3 regions of the Streptomyces sp. NPDC085596 genome follow, and region 2 is predicted to be linked to each of the others. Evidence: riboswitches for the same ligand, from Rfam matches in the RefSeq annotation. Region 2 holds a riboswitch; each other region holds the start of a gene.
What was found. Region 2 has a riboswitch for thiamine pyrophosphate ahead of thiC (phosphomethylpyrimidine synthase ThiC). Riboswitches for the same ligand answer to the same signal wherever they lie in the genome.
Positions count from the first base shown of each region.

Region 1: linked by a shared signal. The riboswitch ahead of thiO (glycine oxidase ThiO) and the one ahead of thiC (phosphomethylpyrimidine synthase ThiC) in region 2 are both predicted to bind thiamine pyrophosphate.
Region 3: linked by a shared signal. The riboswitch ahead of ACIGA3_RS24660 (thiamine ABC transporter substrate binding subunit) and the one ahead of thiC (phosphomethylpyrimidine synthase ThiC) in region 2 are both predicted to bind thiamine pyrophosphate.

Region 1 is NZ_JBITTC010000001.1:345,911-349,178, reverse strand. It holds partial or broken gene ACIGA3_RS01605 (thiazole synthase) at 1-492, opposite strand, end outside; gene thiS (sulfur carrier protein ThiS) at 495-695, opposite strand; gene thiO (glycine oxidase ThiO) at 692-1,882, opposite strand; TPP riboswitch at 1,879-1,991, opposite strand; gene ACIGA3_RS01590 (NAD(P)/FAD-dependent oxidoreductase) at 2,162-3,268, shown strand, end outside.
Region 2 is NZ_JBITTC010000005.1:419,171-422,438, reverse strand. It holds gene thiC (phosphomethylpyrimidine synthase ThiC) at 1-1,647, opposite strand, end outside; TPP riboswitch at 1,640-1,812, opposite strand; gene ACIGA3_RS18020 (YibE/F family protein) at 1,884-3,268, shown strand, end outside.
Region 3 is NZ_JBITTC010000009.1:107,101-110,368, reverse strand. It holds gene ACIGA3_RS24670 (ArsI/CadI family heavy metal resistance metalloenzyme) at 1-211, shown strand, start outside; gene rlmN (23S rRNA (adenine(2503)-C(2))-methyltransferase RlmN) at 291-1,397, shown strand; TPP riboswitch at 1,455-1,562, shown strand; gene ACIGA3_RS24660 (thiamine ABC transporter substrate binding subunit) at 1,643-2,716, shown strand; gene ACIGA3_RS24655 (ABC transporter permease) at 2,776-3,268, shown strand, end outside.

The sequences.
Region 1 (3,268 bases), on a different contig from region 2:
GATGCCGAGCCCGGAGCCGATCGGGGAGCCCAGCGGCATCACGGCCGCGCACCCCACGTCCTGGAGCCTGCGGGCCAGCACCGGGTCGTCGTTGGTGTACGGCAGCACGGTGAAGCCGTCGTCGACCAGCGTCTCGGCCGCGTCCAGCGTCTCCACCGGGTCCGGCAGCAGCGTCCGCTCGTCGGCCACGACCTCCAGCTTCACCAGGTCGGTGCCGAGCGCCTCACGGGCCAGCCGGGCGGTCAGCACCGCCTCCCCGGCGGTGAAACAGCCCGCGGTGTTGGGCAGCACGCGGATGCCCAGCTTCTCCAGCACCGACAGCACCGAGCCGTGCGCGCCGGGGTCCACCCGGCGCATCGCCACCGTGGTCAGCTCCGTGCCGGACGCGATCAGTGAGCGTTCCAGCACGTCCAGGCTGGGCGCCCCGCCGGTGCCCATGATCAGCCGGGACTTCAGGGTCAGGTCACCGAGGACCAGGGGATCGCCGGTCATGGTCAGCCTCCCTGCACGGCGGTGAGGACCTCGACCCGGTCGCCCTCGGCGAGGCCGGTCTCGGCCCACCGGGTGCGCGGGACCACGGTCTCGTTGACGGCGGCGGCCACCCCCGAGGGCGCCGGGGTCAGGACGCGTACGACGGCGTCCAGGGCGGTGCCGGGCGCCACCTCGCGGCGCTCGCCGTTGACGGAGATGTTCATGCGGAGTGCTCCAGGGTCGCGGTGGGGGCGCCGGTGGCGAAGCGGTGCGGGGTGAAGGGCCGGGCCACCTCGGGCAGGCCCCCGCCGCACAGCACGTCGGCCATGACGTCCCCGGTGACGGGGGTGAGCAGCACGCCGTTGCGGTGGTGCCCGGTGGCCAGCAGCAGGCCGTCGAGGCCGGAGGGGCCGAGCAGCGGGGCGTTGTCGGGGGAGCCGGGGCGCAGTCCGGCCAGGGTCTCGGTGAGCGGCAGCTCGGTGATGCCGGGCACCAGCTCATGGGCGTCGCGCAGCAGCTCGTACACCCCGCCCGCCGTCACCGTGGTGTCGAAGCCCAGCTCCTCGCTGGTCGCGCCGATCACCAGCTCGCCGTTCTCGCGCGGCACCAGGTACACCGGCCCGCCGCGCACCACGGCCCGCACGGTACGGCTCAGGAAGGGCCGGTACCGGGGCGGCACCGTCAGCCGCAGCACCTGCCCCTTCACCGGGCGCACCGGCGGTACGAGCGCCTCGGGGACGCCCTGAAGCCGTCCGCTGAGGCTGCCGCCCGCCAGCACCACCTGCCCGGCGGCCAGCGTGGTGCCGTCCGCCGTGGTGACGCCGGTGGCCCGGTCCCCGGCCACGTCGAGCCGCGCCGCCCAGGACCGGTGGAGGACCACCCCGGCCCGCTCGCACGCGGTCAGCAGCGCGGCCGCCAGCCGCCGGGGGTCGATCTGGTGGTCGCCGTCGGCCCGCAGCCCGCCGCGCACACCGGGCGCCAGCATCGGCTCCAGCCGTCGGCACTCCCGCCCGGACAGCCACTCGGAGTCCAGCCCGCAGCGCAGCTGGAGTTCGTGCACCTCGCGCAGCTGGGCGCGGTCGTCGGTGTCGAAGGCGACGGCGAGGGTGCCCGAGCGGCGGTAGCCCAGGTCGTGGCCGGTGGCCTCGGTCAGCTCGGCGGCGAAGCCGGGGTAGCGGCGCGCGGAGGCCAGATTGAGGGCGAGCAGCCCCTCCTCGCCGTGGTGCAGCTCGGTGACGGCGGCCAGCATCCCGGCCGCGACCCGCGCGGCCCCGCCGCCTGGCTCGGGGTCCACCACGGCCGCGGTGAGCCCCCGCCCGGCCGCGCGCCAGGCGGTGACCAGGCCGATGATCCCGCCCCCCACGACAAGGACGTCCGGGGCGCCGGACGGTTCGGACGTACGTGACGGCATGGGCGTCCCGCCCCTCCCTTCGCCGGCATGACCCGGATCAGGTTCGTACGGTCGGAGGCCGCCAGCCTCCCTCTCAGCCCGGTACGTCCGGGCTCCCGCGAGTGCAGTTACGGTGGCCAGCCTAGTCGCCCGCCCGGCTCAGCCGTAAGGGAGCCCCGCCCGTGCCCCGCTCGCTCGACGGACTCACCCTCGCCCCCGTGGCCGACCAGGCACCGGGCCAGGTGGGCACCGGGACCCGGTTCGCCTGGTGGAGCAGGTCAGTTGACCTAAGGTGACCACGTGAGTGAGCAGACGCCCCCGGAGGGCACGGGACAGGAACGGCGCGTGGTCGTCGTCGGGGCGGGCATGGCCGGGGTGCAGACCGCCGTCGCCCTGCGCGAACAGGGCTTCACCGGGCCCGTCACCCTGATCGGCGCCGAGCCGCACCAGCCCTACGACCGGCCCCCGCTGTCCAAGGCCATCCTCCTCGGTACCGCCGAGGGCTCCGCCTTCGACGTGGACTTCGCCTCGCTCGACATCGACCTCCGGCTCGGCTGCGAGGCGCTCGGCGTGCGCACCGCCGACCACGAACTGGACACCGCGGCGGGGCCCGTCCCGTACGACGTGCTGGTCCTGGCCACCGGCGCCGTACCCGTCCGGCTGCCCGGCACCGACGAGACGCCCGGTGTGCACCTGCTGCGCACCCTGGACGACGCCGAGCGGCTGCGCCCGGTGCTCGCCCGGCAGCACGACGTCGTGGTGGTCGGCGCCGGCTGGATCGGCGCCGAGTTCGCCACCGCCGCCCGCGAGGCCGGCTGCGCGGTGACCGTCGTCGAGGCCGCCGACCGCCCGCTGGCCGGCGCCCTGCCCGCCGAGGTCGCCGCCCCGATGACCGCCTGGTACGCCGACAGCGGCGTCTCGCTGCGCACCGGCGTCCGCGTGGCGGCCGTCGAGCCCGGCGCCGTGGTGCTGGACGACGGCGCGCGGCTGCCCTCGGACGCCGTCGTGGTCGGCATCGGCGCCCACCCCGCCACCGGCTGGCTGGCCGGCTCCGGCATCGCCCTCGGCGCCCACGGCGACGTCCTGGCCGACGACCGGCTGCGCACGTCCGCCGAGCACGTGTACGCGGTCGGCGACTGCACCTCCTTCCCCTCGGCCCGCTACGACGAGCGGCTGCTCGTCCACCACTGGGACAACGCCCTCCAGGGCCCGCGTACGGTCGCGGCGGACATCCTCGGCGAGGAGGCGGCGCCCTACGACCCGGTGCCGTACTTCTGGTCCGAGCAGTTCGGGCGGTTCGTCCAGTACGCGGGCCACCACGCCGCGGCCGACCGCACGGTGTGGCGCGGTGACCCGGCCGACCCCGCCTGGACCGTGTGCTGGCTGCGCGAGGACCGCCTCGTCGCC
Region 2 (3,268 bases):
CATGGAGCAGAAGTGGGCCGTCTTCGCGGGTTCGGCGGGCAGGGTCTCGTCGTGGAACTCCCGTGCCGTGTCCGGGTCCAGGGCGAGGTTGAACTGGTCCTCCCACCGGAACTCGAAGCGGGCGTCCGAGAGAGCGTCGTCCCACTCCTGGGCTCCGGGGTGCCCCTTGGCCAGATCGGCCGCGTGGGCGGCGATCTTGTAGGTGATGACGCCGGTCTTGACGTCGTCCCGGTTCGGCAGGCCCAGGTGCTCCTTGGGCGTGACGTAGCAGAGCATCGCCGTGCCCCACCAGGCGATCATCGCGGCGCCGATACCCGAGGTGATGTGGTCGTACGCCGGCGCGACGTCGGTGGTCAGCGGGCCGAGCGTATAGAACGGAGCTTCATCACAGATCTCCTGCTGAAGGTCGATGTTCTCTTTGATCTTGTGCATCGGGACGTGACCGGGGCCCTCGATCATCGTCTGTACATCGAAACGCCTGGCGATCCGGTTGAGTTCCCCGAGCGTGCGCAATTCCGCGAACTGCGCCTCGTCATTGGCGTCCGCGATCGAACCGGGCCGCAGACCGTCGCCGAGCGAGTAGGTGACGTCGTAGGCGGCAAGGATCTCGCAGAGTTCCTCGAAGTTCTCGTACAGGAACGACTCCCTGTGGTGCGCCAGGCACCAGGCGGCCATGATCGAGCCGCCGCGCGAGACGATGCCGGTCTTACGGTTCGCCGTGAGCGGGACGTACGGCAGGCGCACACCCGCGTGAACCGTCATGTAGTCCACGCCCTGTTCGGCCTGCTCGATCACCGTGTCCTTGTAGACCTCCCAGGTCAGTTCCTCGGCCCTGCCGTCGACCTTCTCCAGGGCCTGGTAGAGCGGCACGGTGCCGATGGGCACGGGGGAGTTGCGCAGCACCCACTCGCGGGTGGTGTGGATGTTTCGGCCGGTGGAGAGGTCCATGACCGTGTCGGCGCCCCAGCGGGTCGCCCAGGTCATCTTCTCCACCTCCTCCTCGATCGAGGAAGTGACCGCGGAATTGCCGATGTTGGCGTTCACCTTCACCAGGAACCGCTTACCGATGATCATCGGCTCGATCTCCGGGTGGTTCACATTGGCGGGCAGCACGGCCCGCCCCGCCGCGATCTCCTCGCGGACCACCTCGGGAGAGACGTTCTCCCGGAGCGCCACGAACTCCATCTCGGGCGTGATCTCGCCCTGGCGGGCATAGGCGAGCTGGGTGACCGCCCGGCCCGTCCGACCGCGCCGGGGCTGCCGGGGCCGCCCCGGAAAGACCGCGTCCAGATTGCGCAGCCCGCCGCGCGGCGAGGTGTGCTTGATCCCGTCGTCCTCCGGCCGGACGGGACGGCCCGCGTACTCCTCGGTGTCGCCACGGGCGACGATCCAGTTCTCCCGCAGCGGGGCCAGCCCCCGGCGGACATCGGTGTCGGCTTCCGGATCGGTGTACGGGCCGGAGGTGTCGTACAGCGTGACCGACCCCCCGTTGGTGAGGTGCACCTGACGGACCGGCACCCGCAGATCGGGGCGTGAGCCCTCGACATACGCCTTGTGCCAGCCGATGGACTTCCCGGCCTCCTCGCCCGACGAACTGTTCGTCGTGTTCTGCGTGGAGGCAGGCGTGCGTGCGTCCTTGTTGGTCATGAGACCTACTCCCTACGCCGGCATTACCCGGTAACAGGTTCGGCGGTCGACGCAGCGATTTCCGTCCGCAGATGTTCTCGGGGAACCACGTTCCACGTGAAACATCGCAACGACGGAGGTCAGCGCCCTCTCAGCCCGGTGCTCCGAGCTCCCGCGTGTGCAAAGGTGCCTCCACGCTAGCGCCCCGTGTGACGGGATGAACAGTGGGCCTCCCCCGTTCTTGCAATGATCGGGCCGTGACCACGACGCAGCAGCCTCCCTACCCTCCCCCCGGCCCGCCCCACCGGCCCGGCTCCGGACCAGGCCCCGGCGACGGGGGTGGGCATGGGCCGGGCTCCGGAGGCGGGCACGGGGGTCATGGCCACGGGCACGGCCACTCCCACAGCCACGGCCCCGCCACGCCGGTCTCCAGGCATCTGCGCAAGGTCATCGCGGCCATCCTGATCCCGTTCAGCGCGGCCGTCGTCGTGGGTCTGGTGGTGCTCTGGCCCGGAGGCGCGCCGCCGCACCAGCGCACCGGGGTCGGCTTCGACCGCCAGACGCAGCAGGCCACGGTCACCCGGGTCACCTCGGTGAGCTGCCAGGTGGGCGGCGCGGGCGGGGGAGCCCCGGCCGGCGACCCCTCCGCCACGGGCGCGGGTCCGGCTGCCCAGGAGGACAAGAAGGGCCCCTGCAAGAAGGCGACGGTCCGGGTCGACACCGGCAAGGACCAGGGACGCACCTTCACCGAGCTGGTGCAGCCCGACCAGACCCGGCAGTTGCACCAGGGCGACAAGGTCGTGGTGGCCTACGAGCCCAAGGCCCCCAAGGACCTCCAGTACGCCGTCACCGATCTGGACCGCAAGTTCCCCATGGCGCTGCTGGCCGGAATCTTCGCGGTCGCCGTCGTGGTGGTGGGCCGGCTGCGCGGCGTCATGGCGCTGGTGGCCCTGGCCGTCAGCTTCATGGTGCTGACCCTGTTCATCCTGCCCGCGGTGCTCCAGGGCTCGAATCCGCTGCTGGTGGCCGTGGTCGGGTCGAGCGCGATCATGCTCATCGCGCTGTACATGTGCCACGGCCTGTCCGCGCGGACCTCCGTCGCGGTGCTCGGCACCCTCGTCTCACTGCTGCTGATCGGTTTCCTCGGCTCGCAGTTCATCGGCTGGGCCGCGCTCACCGGCAACACGGACGACAACACCGGTCTGATCCACGGTCTCTACCCGTCGATCGACATGAGCGGCCTGCTGCTCGCGGGTGTCATCATCGGCTCGCTGGGCGTGCTGGACGATGTGACGGTCACCCAGACCTCGGCGGTGTGGGAGCTGCACGAGGCCAATCCCTCGATGGGCTGGCGCGGGCTGTACCGGGCGGGCATCCGCATCGGCCGCGACCACATCGCCTCCGTCGTCAACACCCTCGTCCTCGCCTACGCGGGCGCCGCGCTGCCCCTGCTGCTGCTGTTCTCCATCGCGCAGAGCGGGGTGGGCACGGTGGCCACCAGTGAACTGGTCGCGGAGGAGATCGTGCGCACGCTGGTCGGCTCGATCGGTCTGGTCGCCTCGGTGCCGGTCACCACCGCGCTCGCCGCCCTGGTCGTATCGGCCGACCGTCCCGCGCCCGGTACGGCGGCTCCCGAGGCCGC
Region 3 (3,268 bases), on a different contig from region 2:
GGACGCCGGCCTGGCCGCCTTCGAGGAGAACGACACCTCCTGCTGCTACGCCCTCCAGGACAAGGTGTGGGTCCACGGCCCCGGGAAGGAGCCCTGGGAGGTCTACGTGGTCAAGGCCGACGCCGACACCCTCGGCAAGAGCGCCGCCCCCGGCCTCACCGCCGGCGGCTGCTGCTCCGGTCAGGGGCCGTCCGAGGCCGACCGACGCTGACGGTGGGCACCCACAGGTGACCGCCCCCACCCCGGTCTGGCCAAGGCCGGTCGTGTTGATCTGCGACACTGGAAGGGTTATGCCGAAGCCCGGAGAACTCACTTTCGTCGCCCCCCGCGGAGCCAAGAAGCCGCCGCGGCATCTCGCTGACCTTTCGCCCGCGGAGCGGAAGGACGCTGTTGCGGAGGCCGGCGAGAAGCCGTTCCGTGCCAAACAGCTCTCGCAGCACTACTTCGCGCGGTACGCGCACGACCCCGAGCAGTGGACGGACATCCCGGCCGGCTCGCGGGAGAGGCTGCGGGAGGCGCTGTTCCCGGATCTGATGTCGGTGGTCCGGCATCTGGCCACGGACCAGGGCACCACCCGTAAGACGCTGTGGCGGCTGTTCGACGGCACGCTCGTGGAGTCCGTGCTGATGCGGTACCCGGACCGGGTCACCATGTGCATCAGCTCGCAGGCCGGATGCGGGATGAACTGCCCGTTCTGCGCGACCGGGCAGGCGGGGCTGGACCGGAACCTGTCCACCGCCGAGATCGTGCACCAGATCGTGGACGGTATGCGGGCGCTCAGGGACGGGGAAGTTCCCGGCGGGCCCGCGCGGCTGTCCAACATCGTCTTCATGGGCATGGGCGAGCCGCTCGCCAACTACAAGCGCGTCGTCGGCGCCATCCGCGCCCTCACCGACCCCGCCCCCGACGGCCTCGGCCTCTCGCAGCGCGGCATCACCGTGTCGACGGTGGGCCTGGTCCCCGCCATTCACCGCTTCGCCGACGAGGGCTTCAAGTGCCGGCTGGCGATCTCCCTGCACGCCCCCGACGACGAGCTGCGCGACACCCTCGTCCCCGTGAACACGCGGTGGAAGGTGCGCGAGGTGCTGGACGCCGGGTTCGAGTACACGGAGAAGTCCGGGCGCCGGCTGTCCATCGAGTACGCGCTGATCCGGGACATCAACGACCAGGCGTGGCGCGGTGACCGGCTCGGCCGGCTGCTCAAGGGCAGGCCCGTGCACGTCAACCTGATCCCGCTCAACCCCACCCCCGGCTCCAAGTGGACCGCCTCCCGTCCCGAGGACGAGAAGGCGTTCGTGGAGGCCATCGCCGCGCACGGCGTGCCGGTGACCGTCCGGGACACCCGCGGTCAGGAGATCGACGGGGCGTGTGGTCAGCTCGCGGCCACCGAGCGGTAACCTGGGCCGGTCAGTACAAGTTCATACCCGTACACCTTCGTACGGTCATACATCTGCATATTCCGACAGGGGAGCGCCACAGCGCTGAGAGTGCGGCAAGCAGGCCGCAGACCCTCTGAACCTCGCCCAGGTCATTCTGGGTAGGAAGTTCGGTCATCACTCAAGCTGTTGCGCCCTGCCCGGGCTCCCGCGCGGAGTCCGGGCGGGGCCGCGTCTCTTCCTGGCCCACCCCAGGAGGACCACCAGTGCACACCAAGACCTTCGTGGCCGCGGCGGTCGGCCTCGGCCTGCTCACGCTCTCCGCGTGCGGGTCCACCGACACCAAGGGGGGCGCGGACACCAGGACCGTGACCCTCGTCAGCCACGACTCGTGGGCCGCGTCCAAGAACGTGATCGCGGACTTCGAGAAGCAGTCCGGCTACCGGTTGCGCGTCCTCAAGGACGGCGACGCCGGGCAGGCCGTCAACAAGGCGGTCCTCACCAAGGACAACCCGCAGGGCGACGTCTTCTTCGGCGTCGACAACACCCTGCTCTCCCGCGCCCTCGACAACGGCCTCTTCCAGCCGTACGCCGCCAAGGGCCTCGACCAGGCCGACCCCGCCTTCCAGCTCGACCGGGCCGAGCACCGGGTCACGCCGGTCGACCACGGCGACATCTGCGTCAACTACGACAAGGCGTACTTCGACAAGCACAAACTGAAGCCGCCGCGCACCTTCGCCGACCTCGCGGACCCCAAGTACAAGAACCTGCTGGTCACCGAGAACGCCGCCACCTCCTCGCCCGGCCTCGGCTTCCTGCTCGGCAGCGCCGCCAGTTACGGCGACAAGGGCTGGGAGGGGTACTGGAAGAAGCTCAAGGCCAACGGCGTCAAGGTCGTCGACGGCTGGGAGCAGGCGTACTACCAGGAGTTCTCCGGCTCCTCCGAGGGTAAGAAGGCGGGCGGTGACCGGCCGCTCGTCGTGTCGTACGCCTCCTCGCCGCCCGCCGAGGTGATCTACGCCAAGAAGAAGCCGGCGACCGCCCCCACCGGCGTCTCCGAGGGCACCTGCTTCCGGCAGGTGGAGTTCGCCGGGCTGCTGAACCACGCGAAGAACCCCGCGGGCGGCAAGGCGTTCCTCGACTTCCTGCTCTCCAAGGAGTTCCAGCAGGACATGCCGCTGAACATGTTCGTGTACCCGGTGATCAAGGACGCCAAGGTCCCCGCCGAGTTCACCGAGTACGGGCCCGCCGCCAAGGACCCGGCGACCATGGCGCCCGACAGGATCGCCGCCAACCGCGACCAGTGGGTCAGCTCGTGGACGTCACTCGTACTGAAGTAGCTGAAGTAGCTGAAGCAGCTGGACGGCGAAGCCGCGGGAGCGCGGCGCGGCTGGGGCTGATGGCCCTGCCCGTCGCGTTCTTCGCGCTGTTCTTCGCCTGGCCCGTCGCCGCCATCACGGCGCGGGGGCTCAAGGCCGACGGCAGCTGGCACCTCGGGCGGTTCGCCGAGGTGCTGGGCCGCTCCGACATCCGGCACGTGCTGTGGTTCACCACCTGGCAGGCGCTCGCCTCCACCGCGCTCACCCTGCTGATCGCGCTGCCGGCCGCCTACGCCTTCGCCCGGCTGGACTTCCCCGGCAAGCAGGTGCTGCGGGCCGTCGTCACGGTGCCGTTCGTGCTGCCCACGGTGGTCGTCGGCACCGCGTTCCTCGCGCTGGTCGGCCACGGCGGGCTGCTGGACGAGCTGTGGGGCGTGCGGCTGGACACCACGGTGTGGGCGATCCTCCTCGCACACGTCTTCTTCAACTACGCCGTCGTCGTCCGCACCGTCGGCGGACTGTGGGGGCAACTGGACCCTCGGCAGGAGGAGGCCGCCCGGATGCTCGGCGCGT